2 linked regions of the Planctopirus limnophila DSM 3776 genome follow. Each later gene encodes a partner of the first gene's protein in a complex. Links are inferred from orthologs where the notes say so. Each region holds a gene or a part of one and is shown in the gene's direction. Other genes may lie near its edges.

Region 1 (15,333 bases):
CCAGGCCCAGGCCCGTCCCACGGGCTCCTTTGGTCGATTCGAACATCAGAAACATTTTGGACAGATTTTCCGGCGCGATTCCTGTGCCATTGTCTTCGACCGAGACCCACAACAGATCCCGGGGCTCATCGAAGCCTGTCTGCACGACCACGCGAGGATCATCGGCATGTTCGACGGCATCCATGGCGTTACTGACGACGTTCAAAATCGCCCGGTGAATCCCCTCGGGATCAAACGTGCTGGTCGGTAATTGAGTGGCGGGCTGAAAAATCAGTTTGGTTTCGACTTCACCCGCCTGAGGCTGCATCAACTCGACAACATCCTGGGCCACATCGTTGAGTTGTGAAAGCTTCATTTCGGGCTGACGCTCTTTGGAGAAGGTCAGCATATCCATCACGAGGTTATAGATTTTGCCCTGGTTCTTATCGACGATCCCCCAGCCTTTGCGAATCAGTTCGGTGTCTGTCTTCCCCAGACCCAGGTCAATCAGATAACTCCCTCCCCGCACACCCTGCAAAATGTTCTTAATATGATGGCTCAACGTGGCGATGGTCTGGCCCATAGCCGCTAATCGTTCCGACTTGACGAAAGCCTCCTGGAAACGCTGATTCTCCACAGCCAGTGCTGCCTGCCGACCGATGGCCGCGAGCACACGCAGTTGCTCTTCGCTGAATCGCGGCTGATCTCCTAACAGAATCATTTCTTCAGCCGACGATGTGATATCAAGATAAACCACACCCATCAGTTCGTGGCGGGCCTGGAGTGGGACACACATCGCTTCGCGGATACCGGCCCTCACAATACTTTGACCGGTTTCAAAGCGGCTGTCGTGCCGGGCATCGGATGTCCTGACAGCCTGCAAACTTTTGACAACATAATCGACGATGGTTCGAGAAACGGGAATTCTGCCCGTTGTCTTTTCTCCAGGGTCTTTAGCTGCTGAGGCTTCTTTAGTTGATGTTCCCTCTCTGAATGATGCACCCAGAGAGGAGCTTTCGTCCTGAATGGTGCTTTCCTGCCCGCGAAAACCGACTGCGACCGCTTGCAGTGCTTCCGTCTCTGCATCCCGCAAGAGGACACAGCCTCGATCCGCTCCTAAGGTTTCAATCGCAAGATCCAGCATGCGTTGCAGAATCTGCGTCATCGATGACGACGGTCGAACGGCTTCCTCCGAAATGCGATAGAGCATCTGCAGATTCATCGTCGCCTGGAGTCGGGCATCGGTATTGTTCGAAACAGCAGCAGGCAAATCCTTCAGGGGCAATCCGCCCGTCAAAGCCATTTGCCCCACAATGCTCGATCGATCCGTCCCATCGGCCTGATGCAATAACTCGACACGATCTGCCGCCCGTCTGGAACCGACATGATCTCCCTGAAGGAACTGCAGAATTGTCCGGCCAATCTGGATCTGATCACCGGGTTTAAGTGTTCGCGACTTGACCTGCGCTCCATTAACAAATGTACCATTCGAACTGTTGCGATCCTTGAGCACGAACTTGTCGCCTTCGCGTTCGATGGCGGCATGAGTGCGCGAGACCTCGGTGTCGAGCAACCGCACAGGATTATGCAGACTGCGACCGATCGTGATCGGAACATCCCCGAGTTCAAAACGGGTTCCCTGATCCGCCCCCTGAACGATCAGAAGTGAGGCTCTCGCGATGGGAATTTTTGTCGTCTCCAGCTACTCAGAGGGCAGATTCATGGGGTCTTTATCAGAGATTGAAGTGCGAATGGGCCAAAGTCAAACTGGCACAATCTCTCGAAACCAAACGTAACCTGTTATGCAGAAAGAATTTGCAATCTGTTCTTGCGAAGTTGCATTTTCTCTCTCTGGCGACGAAACTATGTGTTCGCTTTGCAGATTTCAACAACAACCTGCAGTTCGGGGCAAATTGGCCCTGAGTCTGCATCTCGCACGAATGAGGATGAATTGTCATGGCACATAAGAAAGGCCAAGGATCCAGCCGTAACGGTCGCGATTCGAATGCCAAGCGACTGGGTGTGAAGAAGTTTGGCGGCCAGCTGGTTCTGGCTGGAAATATTCTGATCCGTCAGCGGGGTACTCGCTGGCATGCCGGCAAAAACGTCGGCATGGGCCGTGATCACACCCTGTTCTCCCTTGTTGAAGGCACAGTGTTCTTCGACCAAGAAGGACGACGTGTGAACATCAAGCCTGTGGAAGTGGCTGTCGCCAGCTAGTCGACTATCAACCCCTGCCGTCTGATCATCTCGGCGATGCAGGGCATTGCCTGTACATTGAGGCCCAGTCAGCATGGAGAGAACTGCTCGAGCAGTGACTCTAGTTGCTGGCTGGGCCTTGCCATTTCTGCCCATGTTCAATTGACCAATACTCAATCGCGTAACGAGCACGCTTTCGATGAAATTCTGGGACTGTGCGTGACATGCTTGCGGCTCCGAGCTGTCTATTACACACAACTTTGCTTGCGTATTGATTTGAGATGAGGCTGGAGACTGGGTGGCTGGGGTCAAACGTCCTCGTTTGCCCCCAGGTCATTGGACGATTGCTGATGGCGAACATGCTTGAAAGTCATGAAAGCATGGCTCGGATGCATCTTTGCTGGGATCGCTCTGTTACTGGGGGCGGTTGAAGACATCCGACCCTAGCCACCCCGGTAAAGACCACGCCCTTCCGCAAAGCCTCCAGGGACGTGCCACCCTTGGATAACAGTTGTGTGTAAAAGACAGCAGCTCTAGGAAAGCATGTTTCGCAACCAACACCGTGCCGTTATCTTCTGGGAGACGCATAAGCTGCCAGGAGTCGTTGAGAGCTGGTGGTTCTGCTACACTACTAGCAACTATTCTTCTGCAACGACCTGCACTCACAGTCCTTTTCGGAGATTCTCATGGCTGCCGTTGATGATGCTTATGATGCTGCCATTCGGCTCAAGAACCAGGGAGATCTGGATGGAGCTGCCAAGAGCCTGGAAGCCATTCTCGTAGAGTATCCCGAGCATGTGCTGACCTACTCGGCACTGGCTGTTATTTTGCAGAAGCTGGGGCGCCACGATGAAGCGATTGCTCACGCCCGCAAGGTGACGGAGTTGGAGCCTCACGACAGTTTCTCGTACACACAGATGTCAGTCATCTGTCAGCGCTGCGGACGGATCGCCGAGGCCGAAGAAGCTCTGGCCCGCATGCGCATGATGCAGGCGAGTGGAATGCATTAGGCTGTCAGACGTCGATCAGTCTGCATTCATGTAGATTGCTTAGCACTCAGCATACAACACGCTCTACGTCGCATGATCTCATCTCAATCGCAATCTCCATCAGTATGTTGACACGCTTGTTCGAGAATTGCCGAGCTTGCCAAAGCGTGAAGTCAAGAACGATCCGGGCATGATGACCACGCCCGGACCGTTGTGACTTGAGCCAATAGGAGAGGCTGGCTTACTCCTTGGCCAGATCTCCCGCGATCACAGTGAGGATCTGGTTGGGATGGATGTGCCTGCGGACGGCTTCCAGAACCTTTTCCGTCGTCAGGTCGCCAATTGCTGTTTCAAGTTTGGCGACATACTGCATGGTGCGGCCAGCGTAAAGGTTTTCTTCGAGCAGCCGGGCGATCTTGGGGTCTTCTGTACGACCAACCTGCTGGGCTTGCAGATAGCCCTGCTTGGCGGCGTCCAGTTCCTGCTGCGTGACCCCTTCCTTCAGCAGTCGGGCGAGTTCTTCGTTGACCGCAGCATTCACCTTTTCCATGTTCGCCGGATTGGCAATGGCATAGAGGGAAAGCGTGGCCCGCTGGTCGAGCATGGCTGCCCGGAAGGCGGAGCCCACCCCATACGAGAGACCTTCCTTTTGACGAATGCGGTCACCCAGCCGCGAGGAAAGTGCGCCAGCTCCGAGCACATAATTGCCCACAATCATGGCTGGGTAATCGGGGTGATCGTCACTCATCGGCATGACGGCACCACCAAAGTAGAAGGCATTGGCTTTATCGGGAATCTGAATCCGCTTCACTTCGGCTGTGATCGGAACAGACCCGGTGCGGCTAATGCGTTCGTACGTCTGATCGGACTTCCAATCGGCCAGTACTCCCTTGAGAGTTGACTCGACTTCGGCTGGATCGAAGTCGCCCACAATCGCAATCTGGCCGACTTGAGCACTCAGAAAATCGTTGTAGAGCAGCTTGAGGCCTTCCACTTCAATTGCTTCGACGAGTTTGAGTTCTTCTTCCACGGTAGGAACTGAGCGAACATCGCCAGCAGGGTAAGGCGAAAGAGCCTTTGAGACCGTTTTGACAGCCAGTGTCTGAGGATCTGTCAGACCCTGTTCGAGATTGGCTCTGACCTGCTGCTTGATGACAGCCAGTTCACTTTCCGGGAACGCAGGCTCTCGTAGAACCTGCTTCAATAAGCCCAGGACTGCCACCAGATTCTGGCGTTTGGTCTCAAGGACAAACGTCGCTTCGCCCGCATTGCCACCAGCACTGAGTGAAGCAAAGTTCTTGTCGAGCGCATCCTGCAGTTGCTGCCGGGTGAGTGACTTGGTGCCGCGGAGCATCATCGGGGGCAAAAACTCGCAGGCCTTAGCGAGGCCAAAGAGTGATTTTTCGTTGCCATAGCGGAGGGTTAATCGCAAGACGACAGTTGAAGAACGGGTCTTTTTGGGGAGCATGGCAACCTGGACGCCATCAATCCTGGTGCGAAGGGTACGCTCTTCGATCGCCAGCGGGCTGACGTCGAACGCTTCGCCCACGGAGGTTTCTTCGCGGCCCTTGTAATCCCCAATCATCTTGGCGAGTTCGGGAGTCGCAGGAACCGAAGTGCGTTCGGGCTTTTCGGTGGGAATATACAGGCCCACAGTTCGATTGGATGGCTGGAGATACGCCTTGGCCACGCGGTTGACGTCTTCGACAGTGACGGCTTCGAGGCGATCACGATAGAGGAAGTACAATCGCCAATCCCCCTGGGCGGCCCACTCACTCAGTTCGATGGCAATCTCGGCAGAGTCTGAAGCTCCCATTTCCCGCTGCTTGAGCAGACGCAAGCGAGCGCGTTCGAGCTCTTCCTGAGTGACGCCTTTTGATGCGGTCTCATTGAGGACATCGAGCATGGAATCGAGGACGACCTGTGGATCGTTACCAGCGGCGACTTCGGCCATAAATCGAAGCACACCGGGATCATGCAGGGCATAGGCGGCACCGGAAACACTGGCGGCTTTCTTGCCTTGAACCAGAGCTTTGTACAATCGACCCGAGGGCTGCATGGTAAGGATCGATTCGAGAACGTCGATGGCCACGAAATCCGGGTGAGCCCCGGAAGGAATGTGATAAACCGCACCGACGACAGCGACATCTCCCACCCGGCGGAGAACGACCTGACGCTCACCATCTTGAGCAGGTTCTTCGGTGTAAGTGTTATCGAGCACGCGCGTGGGCCGAGGAAGCTTGCCGAATGTTTCGCCGATAATCCGCAAGGCTTCTTTGGGTTCAAAGCGGCCCGCGACGACGAGCATGGCGTTATCAGGCTGATAGTACTTGCGATAGAACGATTTCAAACGTTCAACCGGGACTCGTTCAATATCGGCCCGGTTACCAATGGTTGATTTGCCGTAGTTGTGCCATTCGAAGGCCGCAGCCATCATGCGTTGACCAAGGATGGAAGCAGGGCTGTTTTCACCACGTTCGAATTCGTTACGCACGACCGTCATTTCGGAAGTGAGGTCTTCTCCTTTGACATGGCTGTTCATCATGCGATCGGCTTCGAGGCGAATGGCAAACTCGAGGTTGTCGCCTTGGGCCGGGAGCGTTTCAAAGTAGTTGGTGCGGTCGAGCCAGGTCGTGCCATTGAAGTCGGCACCGCGTTCCTGCAGGGCTTTGGGGACACTGGGAACATCTGGTGTCCCCTTGAAGAGCATGTGTTCGAGGAGGTGAGCCATGCCGGCTTCGCCATAACCTTCATGACGCGACCCGACGAAGACCGTCAGGTTGACTGTCACAGTGGGTTTGGAAGGATCTGGAAACAGGAGCACGCGCAGGCCGTTTTCGAGTTTGTATTCGCTGATCCCTTCGATCTCAGTAACTTTCATGGGCATTTCGGCTTTTGAACTGGAGGAACAGAAGATGATCTGGCTGACAATGACCATCGCCAGCAGGGAGAGGCGGGCAGCACCAGATAAAACAGATTGTCGAGAGGTCAGACCCTTCCGGGTTAAAAACATCCGGGTCGATAACACCGGGGCCAGAACAGCCTGTGCTGTCACTTGATTCAAGAGACGCATCGTCCTGCGGATCATCCGGTTCCACTCCATTTGTTAGAATTGTGTTTATCGCAGGGAAGCCGGCCTGAGCAGTTCAACTCGTGAGTGATTGGCCGGGCCAGTTCAGAGATTGCTCATCCAGTGAACATCCCTCAGCACTTTATGATCCTAACACTCCAACCGAGCTTCGCCAACGAATCCTGATAAATGTGACAATGTCAATATAATGATTCCTGTGGCAATCCCGAGTGTCGCTGAACCCTATTTCCCATCATGAGCGGGATTCATATCCGGTTGGCGAAGTTGCTGGAGCGAGCGTTCTTTGGGGTCGGCCAGCCAGAAGCTGCGGCCCGGGAACGCTGCGGCCAGTTCATCCAGGGCGGCTTTATTTTGCGGATCGAGGATTTCTGGCCGATAACGAGCTCGAATCACTTTCGCCTGCCAGCCAGGTTCGTTGGTGACATGATCAATGGCAATCTCTCCCGCATCCTGCTTGATCAGCACCAGGACTGGTTCATCGGGTAATGCGCGAGTGAGCCAGTCATCGAATTGCTGGTAGACTCGCACTTTGGGATACTCAATCGAACCATAAGCCAAGGCCCGTCGGCTGTCCCAAAGACCGGGAATGGAAGCGTTTGCGCCCAGCCCGGCCATAATGCACATGACCAGCAGCCAATGGATGGCGACGGGACGTTGTTCCTTCGCCCAGCGATCTGCCAGTGAGATGGCCATCTGTGCCATGGCTAATGCGATAAGCGGTGCCGATTCGAAGACATAATGCCACCCCATGATGCCCGGGTACCAGTAAGGAAAATGCACGAGGTGAATGGTGAGGATGCCCGCCATCAGCCAGCGCCAGCGCGAATCCGGAGGTGACCAGAACCAGTAGAGCAGACAGGCGGCCCAGGCGAAGAGGGGGTCGAAAGTCCAGAGCAGGCTCCCGAAGAATCTTGTGGTGAGATTCTGCAGGGCCAATGGCCACGTGAGGTTATCGGCCCATTGATCGTAGGCCTTCCAGATCTTGGGACTGTTCGATTGATCGCCGCGAATTCCGTTGTTGAAACCATAGACATGCCGCGGCGTGTAGGTGGCTGTGTAGAGCTGATATGGGGATTGCCAGGCGGAGCCCGTGGTAGCGTGATTGTAGGACAGCATGATGCCCCAGCCTGCCACGATGGGAATCAACATGGCCAGAAGAGAACTGGCTTTACGAGTCAGTGTTGATGAGGGCGAATTCTCGGTGGAGCGACGGAAGAGCCAGGCCAGTACGGGAATGGCAAATGGCAAGCCCATGGCAAAAGCCGTGGCCGGTCGGCAAAGCATGGTAAAAGAGAGGCCCGTTATTGCGAGCAGGGAATCGAGAGGCTGGTGAGTGCGGAGCCAGCGTAACATCATGAGCCAGAACAGAGCCAGACCTGCCAGTGTGGGATGATGGGAGAGCAAGAGGTTGCCAAAAGTGGCCAGTCCCGGCGAAAGTGCCAGCATCAGCGCGGCGAGAAAACCCGTCCGGGGTGCCCCAAGTTCGCGTCCGATCAGGTTGGTTGCCAGCACGAGCCAGACTTGAGCCAGCCAATGCCCCAGTATCGGAATACCGACCATCACCCAGGGCCATATCCATAAGCTTGTGCCCGGATAATACCGGCTCGCCATCCGGCCATCGGGAGGTGTCCCTTCGTTGAGGACATGGACCTGATCAAACAGTGCCGGGAATGCAGGTGGCCCTGGTGCTGTCCAATGCCCGCCAGCAATGGTTTGGGCACCGAAGAGATAGCTGTATTCGTCGTGATAGCACGGTGGTGTTCCCAGGAGCTGCGTTCCGAAACTGCCAATCATGGCGAGAGCGATGAGAGCGAGAATGGTCTGGCTGAACCACAGGGGGTAGACCCTTTCGAGAGGAGTCCATTTGGCGAACATCGACGGAGTGGAAGCAGGCGAAAGTGGGCTGTTGGTCTGGGAGCCTTTGACATTCAGGACGAAAGGCAGAATGAGCAACAGGCCCGCTTGCAGCAGTGCCAGATTGGGTTGCCAGGTATCGACGAGAAAATCGAGTCCAGCAGCAATTGAAGCCAGCAGGCACATCAGCCATGCCATCATGAGACCGACCCGCTCCCGAAGATCGACTTCTGGCAGATTTTGCCCACTCTGGGCTTTGACTGTCGATTTCTGGCGTCGCTGCGAATGAGATTCGATCGTCATGCGTAAGGTTGCTTCGCTGGTAGGGTATTTCTGATGAGAGCCCTGCTCAATCGGATGCGTTGAGTATCTGTGATTTTGGAGCTGTGAATCGAATAATCATAACAGGATGGGCGGAGCGATCGGATCATCCCCCAGGCAGATTGCATGGGGAATTTGCAGAATGGAACCGATCGGTTGCTGGGAAGAAACGATTTGGCGGTAGTGGCTCGCGTTTTTGTTGATCAGGCAAACGGGGCAGCAGGTCTCTCCAGTTGCAGCAGGAGCAGCGAATTGACAGTATCTTGTGTGAACCTATACTTCAGCTTAAGGGTCGTTTCGTGACGCGAAGTGACCATCAGGCGGGAGAGATACTGATTCACCAGTTTGAAGTTCATGCCGAAGGTGATTGCCCACAACTGAGTAAAAGTTTTTGGCGTCACCTGAGTGATAAAGTTTTGATCGAAACAACAGGGGCTGGGTGGCCCTTTTTATGAATCAATTCCGTTGAGTGTAAATGTTGGCAGGAAGTGACCGGCCGACAAGTTGAAAGGAAGATGCACATGGCTGGCGATCACGTTCTCGAAATTACCGATGCAAACTTTCAGTCCGAAGTTCTCGACAGCAGCACGCTGACTCTGGTCGACTTCTGGGCTCCGTGGTGCGGTCCTTGCCGCATGCTGGCACCAACCATTGATGAACTGGCCACGGAATACGCTGGCAAAGTCAAAATCGGCAAGCTGAACACCGATGAAAACCCCCGCATTCCTTCGATGCACGGCATCAGCTCGATTCCGACCGTGCTGATGTTCAAAGGTGGGATTATTGTCGATAAGTTCGTGGGTGTCGTTCCGAAGGCCAAGCTGGCGGGATCGATCTCAACCAACATGTAGTTGACTGCTCGGTATTGACTGAAAGATCCATAGACGACCCGTGCCAGCTATTGGCCGGGTCGTTCTTGCATTTGCAGGGACGCACTCGCTGAATCGTGGTGCCTGAGAGTTAATGCCCGTGCTTGGCCAGAGGCTTAGTGCCCATGTTTGGACCGCAGGTTAATGACCATGCTTGGGAAGTGCCGCCGCATAGAGCATGGTGACACAGCCGACGGACATCAGCACGAACGCACTCCACTCGGGGGGATCAAAGACATCTTTGGTGCGTTCGTGGATGGTTTCTGGAGAGGTGAGCATGCCTCGAAAGCCTTTGGCCCGCTCTTCGTGCTCGCCGCTCATGACGAATTTATCGACAACGAGAAACGAGTAGCCCGTCAGAGCCACAAAGGCGCCCAGCCCAAAGAAGGCGGCTCGCATCATAATTCGCCAGCTCCTTATCAGATCGTCGTGGTTCGTGCCCGACGCCAGAACCCACCACTCCTTAGCGCATTTCGGTCGTGAGCACCATCTGTGATCACTGCCACTATGCCTCATCAGCAATTTCGGCTGCACTGCGGAAGAGAATACTTAATCTGCCGATTGTGAGGCGATCTCGTCGGCATCCTCGGAATTGCCAGCAGAATCGGGAGACTCCGCTGCTTCCAGGGGCGACTTCTGAAACTCGTGCAGCAGAACCGTTAGATAGGCACCAGCAGGGAGTTCGACGGAAACGCGGAGGTCACCGCGAGGCGTTTCGTGATCTGAACTGTTGGCGGGCAACAATTCGCAGGTCAGGCCTGCAGGCAAGAATCGGAAGGGCCGCCGGGTTCCTTCCATCAGCGAGGAGAATTTCTGAAAGTGCTCGATCGTCAATACTAACTTCTGCAGGATCGCCAGTTCGCGAGCATGAACTTCGCCCCCAGGCGAACGCATGCGCACACCAAAAATGGGTCCGGTGGTGGAGATTTCCCACGAGTCGAAGCGCGGCTGATCAGCAGCGGCATCTGTGACCAGAAACTTCGCACCAGCGGGGAGAATTTCCATCAGGTCGCCGCAGAGAACTGTCGAGAAAAGCCCGTCCCGCAGTCGCTGAGCCAGCACCTCGTTAAACAGCCCGGATTGGACAGCAGAGAGAGCGAGTCGGAGCAGAAACTTTCGCCTGGGGGCGGGAATATCTTGTGGCGAGATCTGGCCCAGCAGCAGTTGCCAGCCCAGCTTCCACGTCGAGTGCTGGTGCCCAAATCGCTGCATGCCGAAGTAATTTGGGCAGCCTTGAGCCTGCAGTTGCCGGGTAATGGCATCGATTTTGGAAAGATCGGGTTCAACGCCCCTCAAAATAGCGACAAAACGATTCCCTTTTAAGTGGCCCGTCTTGAGCTTGTTGCGATGTCGTCTGGCTTCGAGCACCTGTAAATCATCGCTCTCAACAGCTGGTACCAGCTTTTCAGCCCGGGTGGGGACAGAAACCCATTGCCTGGTAATGGCCTGCCTGTCTTTCAACCCCGCCATGCCAATTTCTGAGCGGGGAACGGCGAGCTGTTTCGAGAGCTGTGCCACTAGCATTTCACTCGAAAGATTTCGCTTCTCGATCCAGAGAAACAGATGCTCACCTTCTCCGCAGGGAAGGTAAGCCGGGATTTCTTCGACAAGAAAATCTTCGGGGGATTGTTTCCAGACACCGCCCACCCCTGCCGTTTGACTGGTCAGCTCCGGCCAGGCAGAGGGAGCAAGCAGTGGGACTGGCTGTTCGGTCATGGGAACGCTTTTCGAGGACGATTGCCACAGATTCGCTGAGAGATGCCATCCTGATGCTCCCCTCGCTTCGATTCGAGACAAACTCCGATTACAATACGAGGTTTCCAGAAATCTCGCAGCCCTCAAAGACAATGCCAATATGATCGAGAGACCGAACAAGGGTCTTTGGCATTGAGACCAATAAGACTGTACAGCAGACCTTCAGCGGATATGCGGAACATGGCTTTGGAAATTGTGAAGTATGGACATCCGGCTCTCCGGCATAAGTCCACCCCTGTGACCGAAATCAACAGCGAACTTCGCAAAGCGATTGCCGAAATGTTTGAACTGATGTATGCAGCCAAAGGGATTGGCCTGGCCTCGAATCAGGTGGCCATTCCAAGGCAGTTTTTCATTTTGAACCTCACCGGTGATGCCGCTGAAAAAGACGAGGAAGTGGTCTTTATCAATCCGGTCATTCTCAATCGCAAAAGCTCATGCGAAGGTGAAGAGGGCTGCTTGAGTTTTCCAGGGTTATATGGCCCGGTGAAACGTGCTGGTGAGGTGCTTATCGAAGCGTTCGATCTGGATGGGAACTGCTTTGAGATGACACTTTCTGCGAAGGAAGACGATCTGGCGGTGCGAGCTGTCCAGCATGAATCCGATCATCTCGATGGCATGCTGTTCATCGACCGCATGACAGATCGCGCGCGAAAAGAGCGTCAGGTCGAGATCGATCAGTTCGAGCAGGATTTTCTGGCGCGACAGGCGGCTGGCGAAATCGAATCGATGGACGTGCTCAAAAGAAAGCTGGCAACATGGCCCAATTGAACGCTCAACAGTCGCCAGGAGAGATTGTTGTCACAATCAACTCGCAGGAACGTTCGCTGCCAGCGGAAATGAACCTGACACAGCTCATTGAAGTGCTCAAGCTGGAGCCTCGCTATCTGGCCATTGAACTCAACGGGCAAGTCATTTCCCGGAAACTGCACGCCACCACGAGGCTCACCGAGGGCGATGTTCTCGAAGTGGTCACACTGGTCGGTGGGGGTTGAAAGTTTTCGCCACGAACTACGCCCAGGCGAGTTCTGTCTGTCGATCCGGGCCTTTTTTGTGAGCCTGCTCGAATCGGTGTTTTTCGATCTGCTGCCACAAGTCGTGGCTGTCAAACAGATCGAGCAAATGTGCCAGACCTGCATCCGCCAGTTCTCTTCCAGAAAGGAAGCGGCCTGGTCGGGACCACTCGGTAATCAACTCGACACTGCAGTTGAACAAACGAGCCAATAGCTGATCCTGATCCGACTCCATCCAGCGGAAATGTCGGGCCCATTCGACGGCTTCTTCCAGCTTGAGCTGGTCATCGGATTGCCAGCGAATGGGATGAAACAGCAGCGAAGCATGGGGCGTCACATAGCGTTCCCGGCAGGCCGCTAAGGGCATCAGTGCTGCCGAACTGCATTCCCCTGTGACCACGGCCGCCGCCCGGAGACCGCGTAAGCGAATGATCGAAGCGAGTGCCAGGCCCACATACGCATTCCCGCCGCACGAGTCGATGTAAATGAGGCCTGCTGACCGCCGGGGAAGTTCGACCAGTTTTTCCAGCAGTTCGGTTTGCTGTTCGAAGAGATCACCCGCGATCGTCATTTCCCATTCCGGGTTGGGAACAATGGGCGACCATGAAATCGAGGGCCCGGGATAAGCCGGCAAAGGACGAAATGGACTGGGCTTAGAGGGTTTCTTCGACGATTTCGTCATTTCTGCCTGAGATCCGTGAGAGGAGCCGCAATTTGCCAGATGACTTGGCTGACGCGAAGTGGAATGACTCGAAAGTTTATCGCTTTGCGGCTGATATGTCGCTGATTCTCTGAAGGAATACACTGTGGAGCAGTGAAAAGTTGTTCCGATCAGGTGTTGCCCCAGTGCATCCACTGATCTCACGCGATACGATTTGGTTGCTGAATAAAAACTTGAAGATCTGCACAGATAGTTTGTGAGGTTGGGCCATGACCAATTCAAGAACTGTTCACCCGGCAAACCAACGACCCAAAAGTGCCCGGTTGATATTCCGTACGGGATTTCTGTGGACGGCAGTGCTCATATTCCCGGAGATGGGCGATTTGCCATCGGCAGCGTGGGCCCAGCCTGCAGCGCCTGCTCAGCCTACGGCTCCAGTGGCCAGACCAGTGGCCACCATCAGCTGGCTGGATGCTGGGATCTTTGCCGCTCTGGCCGGGGGTGCACTCTTCGCAGTCTGCCGTGCGAGCAACCGGATGTAGTGATGAGATGCTGTTTGTCTTGATCCGCACCTGATACGAATCGCAGTGTGCTATAGCGATTTCACGACTGCATAAAACATGCTTGCCCAAAGCTGCTGTCTATTTCACACATCTTCGCTGAAGTGCTCATGAGATGCGTGGCTGGGGTCAAACGTCCTCGTTTGCCCCCAGGTCACAGGGCGTTGAATGTTCATGGCAATCATCATGGCAAGGGACGTTACAGGTGCAATCGTGCTTGCGAACATTGATGACCAGGGGGCGGATGAAGACATCCGACCCCTGCCACCCGGTCGTGCGAGCAACCGGATGTAGTCAGCAGTGACTGGTGAATTGTCGACTCGTCATGGCTTGGGTGCTTCAATCCGATACAGATGATGATCGGTTCGCAAGTAGATCGATTGATCAACTGGTGCAAGAGTGGCCAGCGTGCGGCCTGGAAGTGGGTTCTCGGCGAGAACTTCAAACTCGGTTCCCGGTCTCACGACTGTGGTGAGACCGGCTTCATTGGTGATGTACAGCTTGCCGGCTGCAAAGACCCAGGAGGCTGAGTAGTTCCCGGGGATCCGCTGCTGCCAGTGAACTTTCCCCGTCTTCATATCAACGCAACTGGCAATGCCGCCGTCACTGATGAAGTAGATTTCGTCACCCACTACGACGGGCGAAGGATTGAGTGGAGCTCCTTTTTTCATCTGCCAGCGCACGTGTGTTTCTGTGATATCGCCTTGACCTGTGGGATCGATCGCAAAGACAACCGGTGTGTTATAGCCCGACGAAACGACGACGAGACCATGGGCATAGACTGGCCGGGGTACATTGGAATACCCTTTGGGGTATCGCACTTTCCAGATTTCTTCGCCAGTTTTTGGGTTATAGGCGATGACCCATTCTCCGCCCGGGCACACGACCTGTGCCTGCTTTGTGCCATCCGGTAGCGGCACTTGAATGAGTAGCGGAGTGCAATAGGCCATGGCCCCTTCGCGACTGGTACGCCAGACTTCCTTGCCGGTCAGTTTATCGAGTGCCACGACGAACTGTTTGTCGTCGCCATCGCAACTGATGATCAGCAACTGATCGACCACCACTGGTGATGCCGCTGGCCCGTGCCGGTGATCGTATTCGAGTTTGGTCTTCCAGAGGATCTTCCCGGACGGGTCGAGACAAGCAGTGCCATGAGCACCAAAGTGGACATAGATGCGATTGTCTTCAATCCAAGGCGTGGGTGAGGCATGCGAGTTTTTGGAATGAATGGCACCAGGATCGTCGAGTTCAAAAACGAGGACATCGTGCAGAATCTGGCCCTGGGCGGCATCGACGCAAATGGCCCGCAACTGCTTGCCGTCATCGACGGCGGTTGTCAGCCAGATTTTGCCATCACGCAGTGCGGGGGAACTCCAGCCACGGCCAGGGATCTCGGTTTTCCAGCGAATGTTCTTCTCTTCGCTCCATTCGATGGGGAGCATCGTTTCGGAACTCAGGCCTTCGCCCGAAGGACCACGGAACTGCGGCCAATCCGCTGCCAGCACCCTGGTCTTTGAGAAAGAGACACTCAGCATGACCAGCAGACTGGCCACACCTAGAAACTGGCACAAAGAGCGGGAAGAGAAACTGGCGGACAAGCGAAGGCGGGCAGTCAAGAGACAAACCATGGGCAGGCACTCGATCAACAATGGAACGTCTAAATCTGAGTATCGATCAACTTAAACACTGGCAGATGCACAGGCGGGGATACTCGAATCTTTCGCGTCAATGCGAGCTGTTGCTGCAAGAGGTTCGAGTGTCAGGTGCAAAAACAACATGAAAACTTCTTCATGTTGTGAAGAATCGACACAGGTTTCAAGCACCTGCTGCGGGCGAATTCCAGTGAATCGCACCTTTTTCGACTTCCCGGCCCATGATCTGCCGCTTCATGTGAGCGTCGGGATTGTCTTCACCGATCCAGCTATACGCGTTTCGCCAAGATCAGGCATTAAAGTCTGCGAGGCCCGGAACGACCTTCGGTTCAGGACTCGCACTGGCAAGCTCAGGCGGCACCATCAACAAATCGTGAAACACCTTCGTTC
Region 2 (15,534 bases), 2.2 Mb from region 1 along the record:
AGCATCAGTCGCTATGGTTATGGCAAGTATTCGAAAGGATGGAATATTCCTGTTGACACCTTTGGAAGGAGCTGCGACTCCCATGACAACGCTCCAGTTTCTTACTGCCGTCTATCTTGCAGGAGTATTGTTTCCTTGTCTCGTCACTGCATTGCAGATTTCGCGAGAGATGGGCTGGCGGTTTGCCGTGAAAATGATGGCTCGTCAGGCGATTTTTGCATCACTTTTTGCTGCATTTCTGGGATGGATTGGCGCCTTTTGGAACTGATTTTGTCACGCTGGGAAAACATGCTAAATAACTGATGATGTCCCTATTTCAAGCGAAGATTTCGCGTGCAACTTGACCGGCGACATCGGTCAAGCGGAACTCTCGTCCGCCGTATTCGTAGGTGAGAGATTCGTGGTCCAGCCCCATGAGTGCCAATAACGTCGCATGCAGATCATTGGTGTGCATTTTCCCTTCCACTGCAAACTGGCCAACTTCGTCCGTCGCGCCAAAAGTAAAGCCAGGCTTCACACCGGCACCAGCCAGCCACATCGGATAGCCGGTGATATTGTGGTCTCGTCCATCTGGGCCTTGAGCCGAAGGGAGACGACCAAACTCGCTGCCAAACAACACCAATGTGTCTTCCAAAAGGCCACGGCTTTCGAGGTCTGCCAGAAGTGCTGCAGCCGGTTGATCAACAGCCTGGCAATTGTTCATCAGACCGCGATGAAGGTTGTTGTGCTGATCCCAGCCCGGATGGCAGATTTCGACAAACCGAACTCCCGCTTCACTCAAGCGGCGAGCCATCAGGCATTGCCTGGCAAAACTGCCGGCAGGCCCATCTTTGATTCCATACGCTTGTTGAATATGCTCAGGCTCTTTAGAGATATCGAGCAACTCAGGTACTTTCGACTGCATTCGAAAGGCAAGCTCGTAAGAAGAGATCACACCTTCAATCGCAGAGGGAGCATGCGGCCTGGATGCCAGATCTTTATTCATGGACTGAATCAGGTCGAGCTGGCGACGCTGGAGTGCGATGGGAGTCTGTGCTTCAAGATTCGGTAGATAGCCGGCATCATTAATACGGGTTCCCTGATAGTGAGCGGGCAGAAAAGCGCTGCCATAGTTAACGGTACCACCAAAATTGGGAGGTGGATTGATTGTAATATAACCTGGCAAATCCTGGTTCTCCGTACCAAGACCATAAAGCAGCCACGAACCGATCGATGGTCTCGTCAGTGAGGCAATGGCTGTCCCGGTATGAAGCTGAATGACGGCCTGTGGATGTGCAGGAGTATCGGTGTGCAATCCACGCAGCCAGCAGAATTTATCGACATGTTTGGCTAAATGCGGATGAAGCTCAGAGACCCACGTACCCGTCTCTCCATATTGGGCAAACTTGTATCGCGAAGCCATCAGCTTGCCACCACCTGGACCGCTCTGGCCGTCCCGCGCCTGGAGTTCTGGTTTGTATTCCCAGGTATCCATCTGGGAGATCGCGCCCTGCATGAAGAGGAAAATTACCCGCTTGGCTTTGGCGGGAAAATGTGGCTTTCGAGGTGCCAGATGCCCTGGAGGCAAAGCCGGCGCAACCTCCTCACTGCGTGCCTTGCTGGCCAACAGTGCCGACATGGCCAGATAGCCAAAACCAGCACTGGCCGACTTGAGCAACTGACGGCGGTCAGGCAGAAAGCGACCCAGTGGCTGACCATTGTGATCGGCATTTCCCCGTGGAATGGATCGGAAGCTCATGAAATTCATCCTTGCAAAAATCAGGCACTACGTATTTTTTCGAGCATTGAACAAGAGATAGACTCTGTCACCTCTTTGCATCAATCAGACTATTTGAGATAACGAAAATCACCCGAGGCATAGAGAGCCTGAATGAATGAACCCCAGGCTGCGGTCCGGGAATCTCGAATCGAGATCTTCTTCAGGGCAACCGGAAGATCGTTTTGCTCCATCTCATCGGCATTCGCGAGTGCCAACGCACTATTTGTAGCCCCAGAAGGATTGTTTCCCGAAGCAGCCGACGTCTCTTCAGGCTTACTGGAGGCAGCCGCAATCAATCGATTTGTTGAAAGCGATTCAGATGACCCAGCAGTGTTTGATGCCAGATAGATACTGGCTTCTTTCTCATACACAGATAAATAGTCAACGATTGTGTTAACTTCAGTTACCGAGGGATCTCGTCCAAGAATCTGGCGATACGCATGAACGATGCGGGATCGATCGTCGTGATCTTCACCATCAAGCAAGGATTGTGCCAGCCGAACACTGTGTTGCCGCACAAAAGGGTCGTTCAGGAGGTAGAGCGACTGGGTAGCAACAGTTGTTTGGTCTCGGGCGCCAGTCACCATCCCTTGCTCAGCAAAGTCAAACACTTCTAACGCTCTGGGGAGAATCCCCCTGACGAGTGGAAGATAAACACTGCGGAGAGTTGAGTTCTCGGCCGCCACTTGAAGATTGCGGGCCTCCGGGCCGTTGTTCCGAATTTCGATCACCTTCAACTCAGCAGCGGGAGACCTCTCGGGACGAGAAGTATCAAGAGACTGAGTTGTGGCCAGAATACTGTCGCGAATCTCCTCGGCAGTCAGGCGGCGAGGAGTGTGCCTCCAGATCCAGCGATTCGCAGGGTCGATCTGCTGATATGCAGCGACATTTTCCGTACTGAGTCGATAGGTTTTTGTGAGAACAATCTTGCGGATCAGTTTCTTCAGCGAGGCTCCATTTTGAATGAAATCCTGAGCGAGAAAATCGAGGAGTTCCGGATGAGAGGGGGTATCACCCGTCAGACCGAAGTTATCGACTGTCGAGACGATTCCTCGACCAAATAGATGATGCCAGACACGATTCACTATCACCCGGTGAGTAATGGCATTCTGCGGTGCAGTTAACCATTGAGCGAGCTCGGCCCGGCCACTTTGCCCAGCGGTAATCTGTGGCTGACCTTCCCAAGTCGCCAGTTTCAAGAATCCACGGGGGACAACCGGCCCGAGTTGCTCAGCCTCTCCCCGCAGGCGAAGTTCTGTGTCTGAAATCTGCTTACTGTCACGGGCACCAAGAGTCACTTCGCCTAAATGAGCTGGATCAGTGAGGAGGTTTAACTCGGCTTGAAGACGGTTCCATTTCTGGCGAGCCATCTGCTGCCTGGGACGGCCATTCGGGCCTTTCTCCTGGCCTTCGGGTGTCCCACGGAGTCTTTCAAATTCCTCACGCGCTTCGGCAACTGCCTGCTGAGCTTTCTCAACTTTTTGATGCTGCTCAGGATCAGGTTCAGATTTGGTTTGTGAAATCACCAGCAATGCCGCAGTGTCGTAATAATCCAGACCTCCACCACCCATCTTATTTCGGACACCAGCCAGAATATCAGTACTCGTGAAAATTCCTGCCAGTGCGTAGTACTCACGCTGCGAAACCGGATCAAATTTATGATCATGGCAACGTGCACAACTGACAGTGACTCCCAGGACTGAACGGGTCACGGTGTCAATCGCTTCGTCAACATTGTCCATGACGAAACGAACCTTAAACCTCTGGTTTACATCTTTGACACCCAGTGCCAGGAAGCCCGTAGCCACAAGGTTTTCGATGCGTTCACTTTCGGAAGAGTAGGGGAGCAGGTCACCCGCGACCTGTTCAGCGATAAATCGATCAAAGGGCTTATCTTTATTAAACGCATCAATAACGTAGTTACGATACTTGTAGGCTTGAGGGTAGGGAATATTACGAGCAGACCCTGTGGACTCGCCAAAACGACTGACATCCAGCCAGTGGCGACCCCATTTCTCTCCAAATGCAGGAGAAGCGAGAAATCCGTCGACAAGTTGAGCATAATTTTCAGTCGATGGGTTTGCTTCAAAAGCTCGCAATTGCTCGTCGCCGGGAGGTAATCCCGTGAGATCAAAGGCGACTCGCCTCAATAGGGAGGCAGGGTCAGCATCACTCACAGGGGAAAGGTTGTGATCATTCAACTTTGCCAGCACAAACTGATCAATGGGGTCAGTGGCCCAGTTCGAATCTTGTATGACAGGTGGGGTCACAGCTTTCAATGGCTGCCAAGCCCAATGGCTGGCCAAAAGCTCCTGATAATCACTACTCCCTTTGCCGATCTCATGTGAAACTTCCACACGAGGCCAGGGAGCACCGCGACGAATCCAGTCTTCAAGAATCTGGATCTTCTCGTCAGGCAGTTTTTCTTCAGGAGGCATCTTCAGCTTGCCAGTGTATCGAACAGCCTGAACTAACAGGCTTTCTTCAGGCTGATGTGGAACAACTGCAGAACCTCGATTACCACCGTTACGCAATCCCTGATAATCATCGACGCGCAAACCACCAGCAGCTTTGTTGTCAGCGGAATGACATGTGTAACAATGCGCCACGAGGATTGGCCGAACCTTCTTCTCAAAGAATTCAAAATCGGCTGGAAGCTGTGAATCTTGTAGAGATCCTGAAACCACAACAGATCGAGTGTTCAGCGAGTTTTGCGCTGAGACGACCTGCCTGGACTCTTCGGCAGTTGCGGGTGTCTTGACCTGCGCTTGAAGGTGCTCACCAGATGCGGCCATCCCCACAGCCAGGACCGTCAGGCATTTCGTAAAAAAACTCATGGTTCAGTACTTTTTGGAAGACGAAGGGTTGATGGCCATTGCCAAGGCATTCAGCTGCAAGAATCACATAAGTATGACTTAACGAATAGCGACCTGTTTTGTTCGACGATTCGCGTTTCTATTGAACGGTTCCAGCTCCACATTAAAAATGTGTTCACTTTCCAGACCGGGAACGTTGACTTTAATCTCAGATTTCTTGCTGTATTTATCTGGCAAACGAAATTGCGGAGGCGTATCACTCCCGGACTCAGGATCTATATAGAGCTTGACTTGATGCTGCCCGGGAGCAGCACCGTAGCGATCGCGCGTAAAACGAAGACGGAAATTGCCGTTCTGGTCTGTATACCCCACTGATGAAGCGGTTTTTGAATCGAGTGGCTGATATTCGACACTCACCCCAGCCACCGGTTTACCAGCCGACATCACTTTTCCATGGACCTCACTCAGGGCAGGCCCGGAATTGAAGCAACCGGGAAGAAATGACGCTCCGCAGACCACACCTATCACCGACCAGATGGGTGGTAGTTTTGAAGAAACTCTCATTGGCGATAATACCTTCTATCAAGAACCCTACCTACGAATTTACTGATGACAACTATCATTAATATTCACCTAATGCTGATCCATCATTACGAATTGCCAGCCGCTGGTACGTTCCTAGCAAGGTACGAGGATTCCCGACGACTTCTGGCGTATTATCGAAGTAGATCGCATCACTCACGAATTGCACCCGGCCGTCACCGAAGAGGAAATGGGCACCACCGATATGAGCACTATGAAATCCACGGCCAGCCGTTGTCTGTCCGGGTGCATTTGGTAGATTCAACTTCCAGTTGGCAAGTCCCTGAGTTTGCCTCAAGCCCACATCAGCATTGCCTGTATAGTTTCGAACGCCAATCCAGATTGCTGAAAGATTGTCCCAGTTACGTTCACCGACAATAAATGTGTTACTCGCACCGTCGGTATAATCAGTTAAGCGAACTTTGCTTCCTGGCCAGAAAGTCCCAAATGGATCTGCCTGATTAAGCACCCAATCGTCGGCGTGCACCCAGCGGGTCCCGTGAACACCGACATAACTGGCTGTCGCTGCGGCAGTATCTCCATAGGCGGCATTGGTGAAACCGCGCTGATCATTCAGTTGAGGCGCAGTATCCGAAGGGCAGCGGTACCCAGGAACCACAGCCTGCACCTGATTTCGAGTGCTCGCATTCAGTAGCAATTCAACGAGTTCCCGATTACCGATATTCAATTGATTGTAAAGAGTGGACTGATCAATCTGAGGGAGAATCAAAGCTGCCCAGGAATAACCCGTGGCTCGATTCGCGGTCGTGAGATTGATGCGATACCCCGCATCCGGCTGCCTTGATGAAAAGACATTCCCAGGCGGAAAAGTGTTATGCAAGTCGTGATAATTGTGAAGTGCCAGACCAATCTGCTTGAGATTATTGCGGCATTGTGTCCGGCGTGCAGCTTCTCTCGCCTGTTGCACAGCAGGGAGCAATAAAGCGATCAGGACAGCAATAATTGCTATCACAACAAGCAATTCGATCAGCGTAAATCCTTGCTTCTTAAAACTCATGATCAACCCTTTGTGAATATCTATGTTCTCAATTTGATCGTTAGGAATTCGAAGTGACATGCCGTGCAATGCGGTTGAGGCTGCGAAGAGTTCGAGAAATTGAGGGATTGACCTGAAGTTCATCTGCAACATCGAGTTGGAACACACTTCGACGAGCGACTTGTACGGCCAGCGCTTTCTCGAAATAGCTGTCTACGGTCCCCGTCAGGACAAGCACACCGTTACTGATATGAATCTGAATGAAGCGAAATGTGTCAGGCTCTTGAATGAAGAGCCTTTCGTAGAGCTGTCTTTCCGTCGTTGTTTCAGAAGGCGAAACAGAATTGGCGATATCGGAATTATTAAAGGCAACCATAATATCTTTCTGTGGCGTTACGCCGTGTTTACTTTTGAATATACAGACACAGATTGGGGCTAGCTGTTCCCAATCTAAATAAGCGACTCAACCAGCGAGGATACATGCTTTTGCTGCCCTCGGAGGCGAGCGACATCACGTGGAGGAGGGACTGAGCTGCCTCCCATCGGCAGTCATCATTGGCCAACCGATGGACTGGCCTGGCATTCAAAAATAAGCCAAATAACGACCAGGTGATTCTTCGCAAGAGACAGCCTGTAATGGACAGCCTGTCAGGCCTATTTGATACGCCGTTCACCATCCATGGGCACCAATTTCAACCCGGGATCACGACGTGAAATTCTGAACTAACAACAACAAACGGAGCGCATGCCAATGGAACACAGCTCAACGTGCTTGAAGCCAGGATTACGAGAAACGACCAGAGCTTCCGCAATGCGACTGCAGAATGCCTTTCGAGATTTTCGGAACGAATCCATGAGAGACTCCTCAAGTCTCAGACACGATGGAAGGGGAGATTCAGCGAGATAAACACCCTTGAGCCGTGTGGCCCAACAGATCTATCACTCACTGAGTGGTAGTTAGTATCGGGACGTTTTCGAAAAATGTCAACTCAAATTCCGAAAAAACTGCAGTTCAGCCCAAAAGACCACTTTCCATCAAAAGCTGATGAGACCAAGCGAGACTCGGAATGCCTTTGTTCTGCGTGATTTCCTATGATCTGATTTCGCCCACTTGACCTGAGGTAAAATCCATGGCTACATTGCCATGCAACCATGAATAACGAGCAGCGAATCAAATACGAAGCCCGGGCAAAGATCGCGAAGGCGCTGGCGCATCCAGCCAGATTGTTCATGCTCGACTGGATGCATGATCGCGAATGTTCCGTCTCCGAACTCACCGCTGAACTGGGACTTGATCAATCGACGGTTTCCAAACATCTGGCTGTGCTGCGCGAAGCAGGAGTAGTCTCAGCACGTAAAGCCGGAACCACGTCCTTCTACCGGGTCAGCTGTGGTTGTCTCGATGGGTTCTTCACCTGCCTGGAAAACGTTCTCAAATGTGATATCACGAAGCGTCAACAAAGCCTCGCTGAGGACCCAACCTCATGAGTACACGAAGCTATGTTGCTGAAGCGATCGGTACTTTCACCCTCGTATTTGCCGGAGCAGGGGCGATCGTTGTTAACGATCTCAGTGGCGGTGTTATTACCCATCCCGGAATTGCTTTAACTTTCGGCCTGGTGGTCATGGCCATGATTTACGCCCTGGGCGATATCTCAGGAGCCCACCTGAATCCCGCTGTAACACTGGGTTTCTGGCTTGCACGGCGACTGCCAGCACGCCAATTGGCACCTTATATCGCCAGCCAGATACTGGGTGCTGTCACTGCAGCCAGCCTGTTACGAATGCTCTTCATGTACCACCCCACTTTGGGGGCAACGTTGCCGGTCTATTTCTGGTGGCAGGCTTTGATTCTCGAAATCATTCTTACCGCCATATTAATGTTTGTCATTTTGTGTGTCTCCACGGGGGCTCGCGAAAAAGGTGTGATGGCAGGAGCAGCCATTGGTGCTGTCGTCGCTTTTGCAGCCATGTTCGGCGGCCCGATCTCAGGGGCTTCGATGAATCCGGCACGCTCATTCGGGCCAGCCGTTATCAGCGGAAATCTCGCCTCATTGTGGATCTACATCCTGGCACCATGCATCGGATCAGCGTTCGCTGTCTTGAGTTTTCAGCAACTCCACCAGGAAATTCCGATACCTGCCAATCCACAAGACGAACTCCAGCTCAATAACCCTACGACAGACAGGCTCGAATCATGAAACGCGTACTCATTCTTTGCACGGGAAACTCCTGCCGCTCGCAAATGGCCGAAGGTTTATGGAACACTCTGGGCCAGCCTACGTGGGAAGCGGTCTCGGCAGGCTCACGTCCTGCCGGCTACGTTCATCCGCTGGCCGTGCGAGCCATGGGAGAACTGGGGATCGATATTTCGAACCTCGTGAGTAAGTCGGTCGCACCGTATCAGAATGAAAACTTCGACCTGGTGGTCACGGTGTGCGATAACGCCAAAGAGGCATGCCCTGTATTCCCAGGAGCGAAACTCACGCTGCATTGGCCATTTGCAGACCCGGCCCACGCCGAAGGAAACGACGAGGAAAAGATGGTCATGTTCCGCCGTGTGCGTGATGAAATCCGTGATACCATCAGTGGCTATCTCAAAACTGTCTCTTGACAGGTTTTTAGCGATTGTTTTCCCAGTCAAGTGCTGAAAAACTCTCGACTAATATTTTTTGATACGCTGAAAGAGCACGCTCTATCGTGGCAGATCACTGGGATATCTTCTGTCGGGTGATTGACAATTATGGTGATATTGGTGTGTGCTGGCGTTTGGCTCGGCAGTTGCATCATGAACTGGGAATTCGCGTCCGGCTCTGGATCGATCAACTCGATGTGTTGACTCACCTGTGCCCACAAGTCCGAATGAACCTCGGCTGTCAGCAGGTGGATGGTATCGAAATCTGTCAATGGGAGACTTGTTCAGAAGAGACTCAGCCCGCTCGAGTGGTCATTGAAGCTTTTGCCTGTGAGATTCCCGGCTGTTACCAAAGATCACTCCTGTCACTGCATGAGTCACAGCCAAATCCTCCAGTGGTATGGATCAATCTGGAATATCTCAGTGCCGAGAATTGGGTTTCTGAATGCCATGGGCTGGCGACTCCGGGTTCTTCGACCAGCCTGAGGAAGCATTTCTTCTTCCCGGGTTTCACGACAGAAACGGGGGGGCTGCTTAAGGAAGCTGGTCTCAGGGGGCAGGTTCGTCGCTACCAGCAGAAGTTCACATCTCAAAGTTCTCAGGCGACGCCAGACCTGTGGGCTCGACTAGTTGGGAAAACGGGGGAAAACCAACTTCCTGACTCTCAGAAAATGCCCGGTGAACTGCGAGTTTCTTTATTCTGTTATCAGAATCCGTGGATTCCCAGACTTCTCGATTACTGGTCATCCCGAAGTGCTCCCACGAGTTTGTTTGTCACCCACGGGTTAGCGACCAATCAGGTTGCCAAATGGTGTGGCTATTCACTCAAAGCGGGCGATCGACGGCAAATTGGTGCTCTTGAGCTTTTGATTTTGCCCTTTCTGCCACCCCCGGCTTACGACGAACTGCTTTGGAGCTGTGATTTCAATTTTGTGCGGGGGGAAGACTCTTTTGTTCGTGCTCAATGGGCGAATCGACCTCTGATCTGGCAGATTTATCCGCAGGAAGATGCTGCTCACCATAAGAAGCTCGAAGCCTTTCTGAGCCTGTATTTGAGGGGTTTTTCCAATGTTGAGGCAGTTTCTGAGTTCTGGCGTCTTTGGAATCACATTCCGCCGGATCGTTCCTGGGCACATACCAGCGGCATCGAAGACGCCTGGGAAAAACTGCTTCATTTTCGACAAGAATGGAATCGACACAGCGAGGAATGGGCCGACCGGCTTGACCGTAAGAGCAATCTCGCAAACAATCTGGAAATGTTCGTAAGAAAAATCCGTGAGGAAACTTCAAGCTCTTGAGAGCCTGGGTTCCTCCCCATCAGACTGTGACCATCTTCCAGGAAATTGTTTCATGAGTGTTAAGCTGGCAGGCGACCTGCAGTCGGGCAATGTGGTGATCGTCGAAGGAAATCCCCTTGTTGTTTTGAAAGCCCAGTACAACAAGTCAGGTCGCAACGCTGCCGTTGTCAAACTGCGGATGAAGAACCTGTTGACAGGTCGCGTCTCAGAAACGGTCGTCAAAGCCGACGAAAAAATGGAACAGATCATTCTCGACAAGAAAGAATGTACCTATTCCTACTCAGCTCCACCGGTTCACGTGTTCGTTGACGGCGATTACAACCAGTACGAGATCGATGCCGAAACGATGGCTGATGTTGAAAAATACCTCATGCCGGAAATGACAGATGTCGTCGAAGTGACATTCTACGAAAGTAAGCCAATTTCTGTGGTCTTCCCGAAGGTCATCATTCGCGAAGTTGAATACACCGAACCTGTGACCCGCGGTGATACCTCAGGAAAGATTACCAAGGCAGCGGTCCTTAAGCACTCAAAGTACGAGCTTCAGGTTTCGGCCTTCGTAGAAATTGGCGACAAGATTGAAATTGATACGGAGACCGGCGAGTTCCGCCGCCGCTGCTAATCGAAACATCTCGCAGGAGGACCGTTTTGTTCGGTGTCATGACTGCGTGTTTTGATAAAGCGGGATTCGGCCTGTCGGCGAAAAGCAAAAAACTCGATCTGCCATGGCAGGTCGAGTTTTTTTGTGGATGGATGGTTCTGAGTCATTCTTGAGTGAACCGCCATTCAAATTTACTTGGCGACAGGGAAGCCTTCTTTGACAAGGTCTTTGTAACCTTTCTGAAGTGGCCTGACATCGTAGCCATAATCCTTCAGCACTCCAGCGGCTCCGAGCGATCGGGCACCCACCGCGCAGTGAGTATAAATGATCTGATTTTTGGGCAATATTTTCTCGACGTCTGCCTGCGTCATCCCTTTCTGCAGTTTACGAAAGGGAACCAGCAAGGCTCCTTCGACATGTCCACGATCCCATTCCGCCTGATCACGCACATCGACCAGCAGGGCTTTCTTTTCCTGAACCTGCTGTTTGACCACATCGAGTGAATCGGTCGTGTAATCGGCGCCCTGCGCGTGGCCAAAGCCAGCAAAGACCAAGGCAACAATGACCAGAGAGTTCCTGACCACCAGATTCATAAAGACTTACCTTTCGCTACGAACCAAAAAACTCACGAAGCCACCTCAGACGAAGTGGATTCCTCCAATCCAGCAGACCGGCGACCAATGCCCAGCAGCCAGACCAAGCCCATCAGCAGCTTGAGAGTCACACCCACCACATAAAGCAGTGTGAGAAATGCCCAGAAACCTCCAAAAAAGACGCTGAACTTCCAATTGGCTGGTAAGAAAAGCCACTTCGAATCTGTCTCTTTGTGGTTGATGAAATTCTCGACCTGCGTTTTGGCTCCCTCAATACTGACCGGAGAAACCGAGATCGAAAAGGAACTTTGTCCTTCACCGACAAACGTGAGTGTTCCTTCGCCGTCAATCTGGCCCCGCCCCTGATTGTGTCGACGCCGCTCTTCAGCGGTTCTTTCCCGTGCAGCCCGCACCCTGGTTTCGACAGCCAGCAAAGGATCAATGACGGCTGAGCGAAAGGGGATCACAAAGAGCAGACACGTCGATGCCTGCGCGACTGGTCGTCCTTCCCGGTTCTCCAGCATGACGTATGAAACAGGTGCGATCATCGTGATCACCGTCGGTACAATCACAAACCCGATGACTCCAATCAGATGACTGATCCAATTTCCTTGATTACCTGCAGCTTGTTTGGACATCATTACGAATCCCGCACTTCTGAGGTTCCCCTCAGATCAAAAACGACAGTTCATGAACTCTTCGCCAGCATGACTCAAAAATGCCTGCAGATCGAGTGAGAATTCAAGGCCTTGATCGGCGGAGTCTTCGAATACCCAGTTGGCAGTGAGTTCTCTCTGCTGGTTTATCACAATTTAAGAGCCGAAGTGAACTCATGGCTGCACCCACGGTCGAACTCGTCTCGGGAGATCTCCTTAAACAACCGGTGGATGTGATTGTCAATTCCTGGAATCGAAACTTCATTCCCTGGTGGCTGCTTTTACCCCAAGGTGTTTCAGGTGCGATCAAACGTCATGCCGGGACAGCCCCATTCCGTGAGCTCAGCCGAGCTGGAATCATGCCCCTGGGCTCTGCAGTCTTAACGTCGGCTGGGCGTCTGCACTTTCGAGGCATTATTCATGTCGCGGGGATCAACCTGTGCTGGCTGGCGAGTGAGTATTCCATCCGCCAATCGACTCGTAATGCCGTACAACTCGCGGAACAGCAGGGCTTTTCCTCGATGGCCATCCCTCTGATAGGTGCCGGTTCGGGAGGTTTTCCTGCCGAAAAAGCTCGCCACCTGATTCTCGACGAGCTGACAAAACTCAACTTGAAGAGCCCCCTCCTGGTGAAAGTGGTGACATTCGCTGTTGAAAAATAACGAAACTTGCCACTCCAATCCGGGGGAGGAGCATCCATCAGATTTTGAAAGCGCATTCTTCGACAGGTCTCTTCGACATCCCGTTTCCCTAAAAGAAAACAAGTTGATTGTTAAGAAACAATGAGAATCGTTATTTTACTGTGGTTGTCCACATCAAAGCGTGGGTAGAGTTTCATCCATCCCATGAACTTTAACCACAGCTTTGAACGAAATTCTTGTGTCATACGCTGCTTTTCCACCGCGAACCTCACGAAGTCCCTGGCAGGAATTCTTCTGGGGTCTCTGGACTGTCGTGGCTGCCTTTGGTTGTTACTTTTCCATGTATGCCTTTCGCAAACCATTCACTGCCGGGAGTTTCAATGAGCCGCTGTTGGCTCAGATGGACTTCAAAAGCGTGCTGATCATCTCGCAAGTCTTTGGCTACATGCTCTCCAAGTTCATTGGCATTAAAGTGATTGCTGAAACCCCGCCACATCGCCGGGTGCTGGGCATTCTGATTCTCATCGCTCTCGCACAACTGAGTCTGATTGGCTTTGGATTAACACCACGCCCGTGGAATCTGGTCTTCATGTTTTTCAATGGCCTGCCATTGGGTATGGTCTTTGGATTAGTGCTTGGCTGCCTGGAGGGTCGTCGTTCGAGTGAAGCTCTCACAGCCGGTCTTTGTGCCAGTTTTATCCTCGCTGGGGGAGTCATGAAGTCTGTGGGAACCTGGCTACTCACGGATGTCGGCATGAGTGAAGACTGGATGCCCGCAACGGCCGGGGGGTTGTTTATGCTTCCCCTGGGAATCTGTCTGGTGATGCTCGCTCTGGTTCCTCCACCATCGATCGAAGATATCGCTGCACGAACCGAGCGGAGCACCATGAATGGGAATGAACGCTGGACGTTTTTCAGCCGCTATGCACCGGGTCTATTGCCCATTATTGTGTTCTATCTGCTGGTCACGATTCTGCGGAGCCTGCGTGATGACTTTCAGCCGGAAATCTGGAAAACATTGGGGAGCACATTCACATCCTCGACGTTTACCAAGTCTGAGACTCTCGTGACGCTGGGAGTGATCGCTGTGAATGGAACAGCCGTATTGATCCGCAATAATCGGCTGGCGTTTTTTACAGCCTTAGGAACCTGCGGCGTCGGCCTGGGTCTTCTCGCGGGCTCTCTGATTGGACATCACCTTGACCTGATGAACGATTTCACTTTCATCGTCCTCCTGGGACTGGGACTTTATCTCCCCTATGTGGCCTTTCATACCACCGTTTTTGAACGCCTGATTGCCATGACTCGCGATAAAGGGACCGTCGGATTCCTGATGTATGTTGTCGATGCCATCGGGTATCTGGGCTTTGTCGGGATTGTTCTCCTGAAAAACTATATCTCGCGAAGCACGAACGTTGTAGAACTACTCATCATTTCCAGTTGGGCGAGTGTAATTGTTTCAACAATTGCCCTGGTGATCAGTTGGGTTTACTTCTCGAAGGTTCAGCCTCGTCAACCAGAATTGACCGAACTCGAAGTCCGCATCTCCCGTTGATGATGGCCGGAACTTCTTTGTCACTCTTCGGATGTACGAATCATGCAAGCGACAACATCCAGTTCTTCTCGAGATAGCAGTGGTCGCATGGAACGATTGCGGCTGAGTGAAGCATTTCTCCCCACAGCCTGCACTGCTGCCGTCTTCTCTGGTGAGACGCACCATCTTGAACTGAATCAGATACCGCTTCCCATGTTGAGTGCCGGGGAAATTCTGGTAAAGGTCACGGCGTGCACACTTTGCGGGAGTGATCTCCATAGCGTAGAAGGTCGTCGCAAAGTTCCTGTGCCGACAATTCTGGGGCACGAGATTGTGGGGCAGATTGCGGCGATCGGCGGAGACTTTACTCCCGCTGATCTCGCCAACGCCCCACTCCATGTGGGAGATCTCGTGACCTGGGCCGTCGTGGCCAACTGCGGCAAATGCTTCTATTGCGAACGCGATCTTCCCCAGAAGTGCCTGAATTCGGTCAAGTATGGTCACGAAGCGTTTCGTCCCGGGCGAGAACTTCTGGGAGGGTTGGCCGAATACTGCCTGCTGGTCCCCGGGACGGCAATTATCAAATTGCCACCCCATTTGCCCACATCGGTGGCCTGTCCAGCCAGTTGTGCGACCTCGACAATTGCCGCAGTTCTTGAAGCGGCTCAACCGCTTAAGGGCCGCAGTATTTGCATTCTGGGAGCCGGGATGCTGGGATTGACGGCCTGTGCGATGTCCAGATCGCTGGGCGCCACCCATGTCATTTGCGTTGATCCTCAACCTTATCGACGAGAGTTAGCCTTGAAGTTCGGTGCAACCCACACTTCAGATTCGATGCAACTGGCAGAGACTCTCCGTTCGGCTGGTCTTCTTCATGGGGTTGATGCCGTTGCTGAACTCTCTGGGAACAATGCCGCCTTTGAAAGTGTCTGGCCTCTCGTGCGACTGGGCGGCACGATTGTTCTGGCGGGTTCCGTCTTCCCATCACCTGCGATTGGTATGGCACTCGAACAGCTTGTCCGTCGTCAGATTACCATGCGGGGTGTCCACAACTATGGCCCGAGGCATTTGCGAACTGCTATCGAATTTCTGGCCAGCGAACACCAGAATTACCCCTTCGAGTCGCTGGTCAAGCAGTGGTTTCCTCTGGAACAAATCAGTGAAGCCATGACGGCAGGTAAAGAACCCTCGGCAATCCGCATCGGGATCACCATGACTCAGAAGTAGGCTCACGAGGTTACTTGAGGCATCTGAAGCAGCATCAGCTGACTGGCTGACTCATCCTGCAAAATTTACTCTTCCACCAGCTCTGGCAAAACGCCCCAGTGCCATGAGTGGGAAGTAGAGGGGGTAATAGTGGTATCGCAGGTAGAAGACCCTGGGAAAGCCTGTCCCCGTAAATTCTTCTTCGTCCCATGTGCC

Evidence for each region.
Region 2: the proteins of trxA (region 1) and PLIM_RS09825 are in contact, whole or in part, in an NMR structure (PDB 2IPA), measured with the Bacillus subtilis proteins. The link is inferred for Planctopirus limnophila DSM 3776 from one-to-one orthologs.

Annotation. Positions count from the first base shown.
Region 1 is NC_014148.1:305,453-320,785, forward strand. Bases 7,849-10,619 are described here. They hold trxA (thioredoxin), read left to right. Parts: upstream 7,849-8,954; coding sequence 8,955-9,284; downstream 9,285-10,619. Other genes in these bases: PLIM_RS01230 (hypothetical protein), read right to left, coding at 7,849-8,415; PLIM_RS01240 (hypothetical protein), read right to left, coding at 9,444-9,704; truD (tRNA pseudouridine(13) synthase TruD), read right to left, coding at 9,852-10,619. In the rest of the region: PLIM_RS01205 (ATP-binding protein), read right to left, coding at 1-1,681; rpmA (50S ribosomal protein L27), read left to right, coding at 1,936-2,199; PLIM_RS01220 (tetratricopeptide repeat protein), read left to right, coding at 2,865-3,188; PLIM_RS01225 (M16 family metallopeptidase), read right to left, coding at 3,409-6,240; more of PLIM_RS01230, read right to left, coding at 6,481-7,848; more of truD, read right to left, coding at 10,620-11,018; def (peptide deformylase), read left to right, coding at 11,238-11,828; sulfur carrier protein ThiS, read left to right, coding at 11,816-12,052; PLIM_RS01260 (ClpP family protease), read right to left, coding at 12,069-12,752; PLIM_RS01265 (hypothetical protein), read left to right, coding at 13,001-13,273; PLIM_RS01270 (PQQ-binding-like beta-propeller repeat protein), read right to left, coding at 13,615-14,907. UniProt on the Bacillus subtilis protein: Participates in various redox reactions through the reversible oxidation of its active center dithiol to a disulfide and catalyzes dithiol-disulfide exchange reactions.
Region 2 is NC_014148.1:2,466,227-2,481,760, forward strand. Bases 7,088-10,059 are described here. They hold PLIM_RS09825 (arsenate reductase ArsC), read left to right. Parts: upstream 7,088-8,351; coding sequence 8,352-8,768; downstream 8,769-10,059. Other genes in these bases: PLIM_RS09815 (ArsR/SmtB family transcription factor), read left to right, coding at 7,307-7,642; PLIM_RS09820 (MIP/aquaporin family protein), read left to right, coding at 7,639-8,355; earP (elongation factor P maturation arginine rhamnosyltransferase EarP), read left to right, coding at 8,855-10,059. In the rest of the region: PLIM_RS09785 (nucleoside recognition domain-containing protein), read left to right, coding at 1-268; PLIM_RS09790 (DUF1501 domain-containing protein), read right to left, coding at 317-1,738; PLIM_RS09795 (PSD1 and planctomycete cytochrome C domain-containing protein), read right to left, coding at 1,828-4,596; PLIM_RS22745 (transthyretin-like family protein), read right to left, coding at 4,675-5,139; PLIM_RS09805 (DUF1559 domain-containing protein), read right to left, coding at 5,198-6,175; PLIM_RS09810 (BON domain-containing protein), read right to left, coding at 6,216-6,530; more of earP, read left to right, coding at 10,060-10,087; PLIM_RS09835 (elongation factor P), read left to right, coding at 10,140-10,709; PLIM_RS09840 (rhodanese-like domain-containing protein), read right to left, coding at 10,880-11,281; PLIM_RS09845 (hypothetical protein), read right to left, coding at 11,314-11,922; PLIM_RS09850 (macro domain-containing protein), read left to right, coding at 12,114-12,599; PLIM_RS09855 (DUF5690 family protein), read left to right, coding at 12,817-14,133; PLIM_RS09860 (zinc-binding dehydrogenase), read left to right, coding at 14,176-15,339; PLIM_RS09865 (terpene cyclase/mutase family protein), read right to left, coding at 15,391-15,534. UniProt on the Bacillus subtilis protein: Catalyzes the reduction of arsenate [As(V)] to arsenite [As(III)]. In vitro, can dephosphorylate para-nitrophenyl phosphate (pNPP).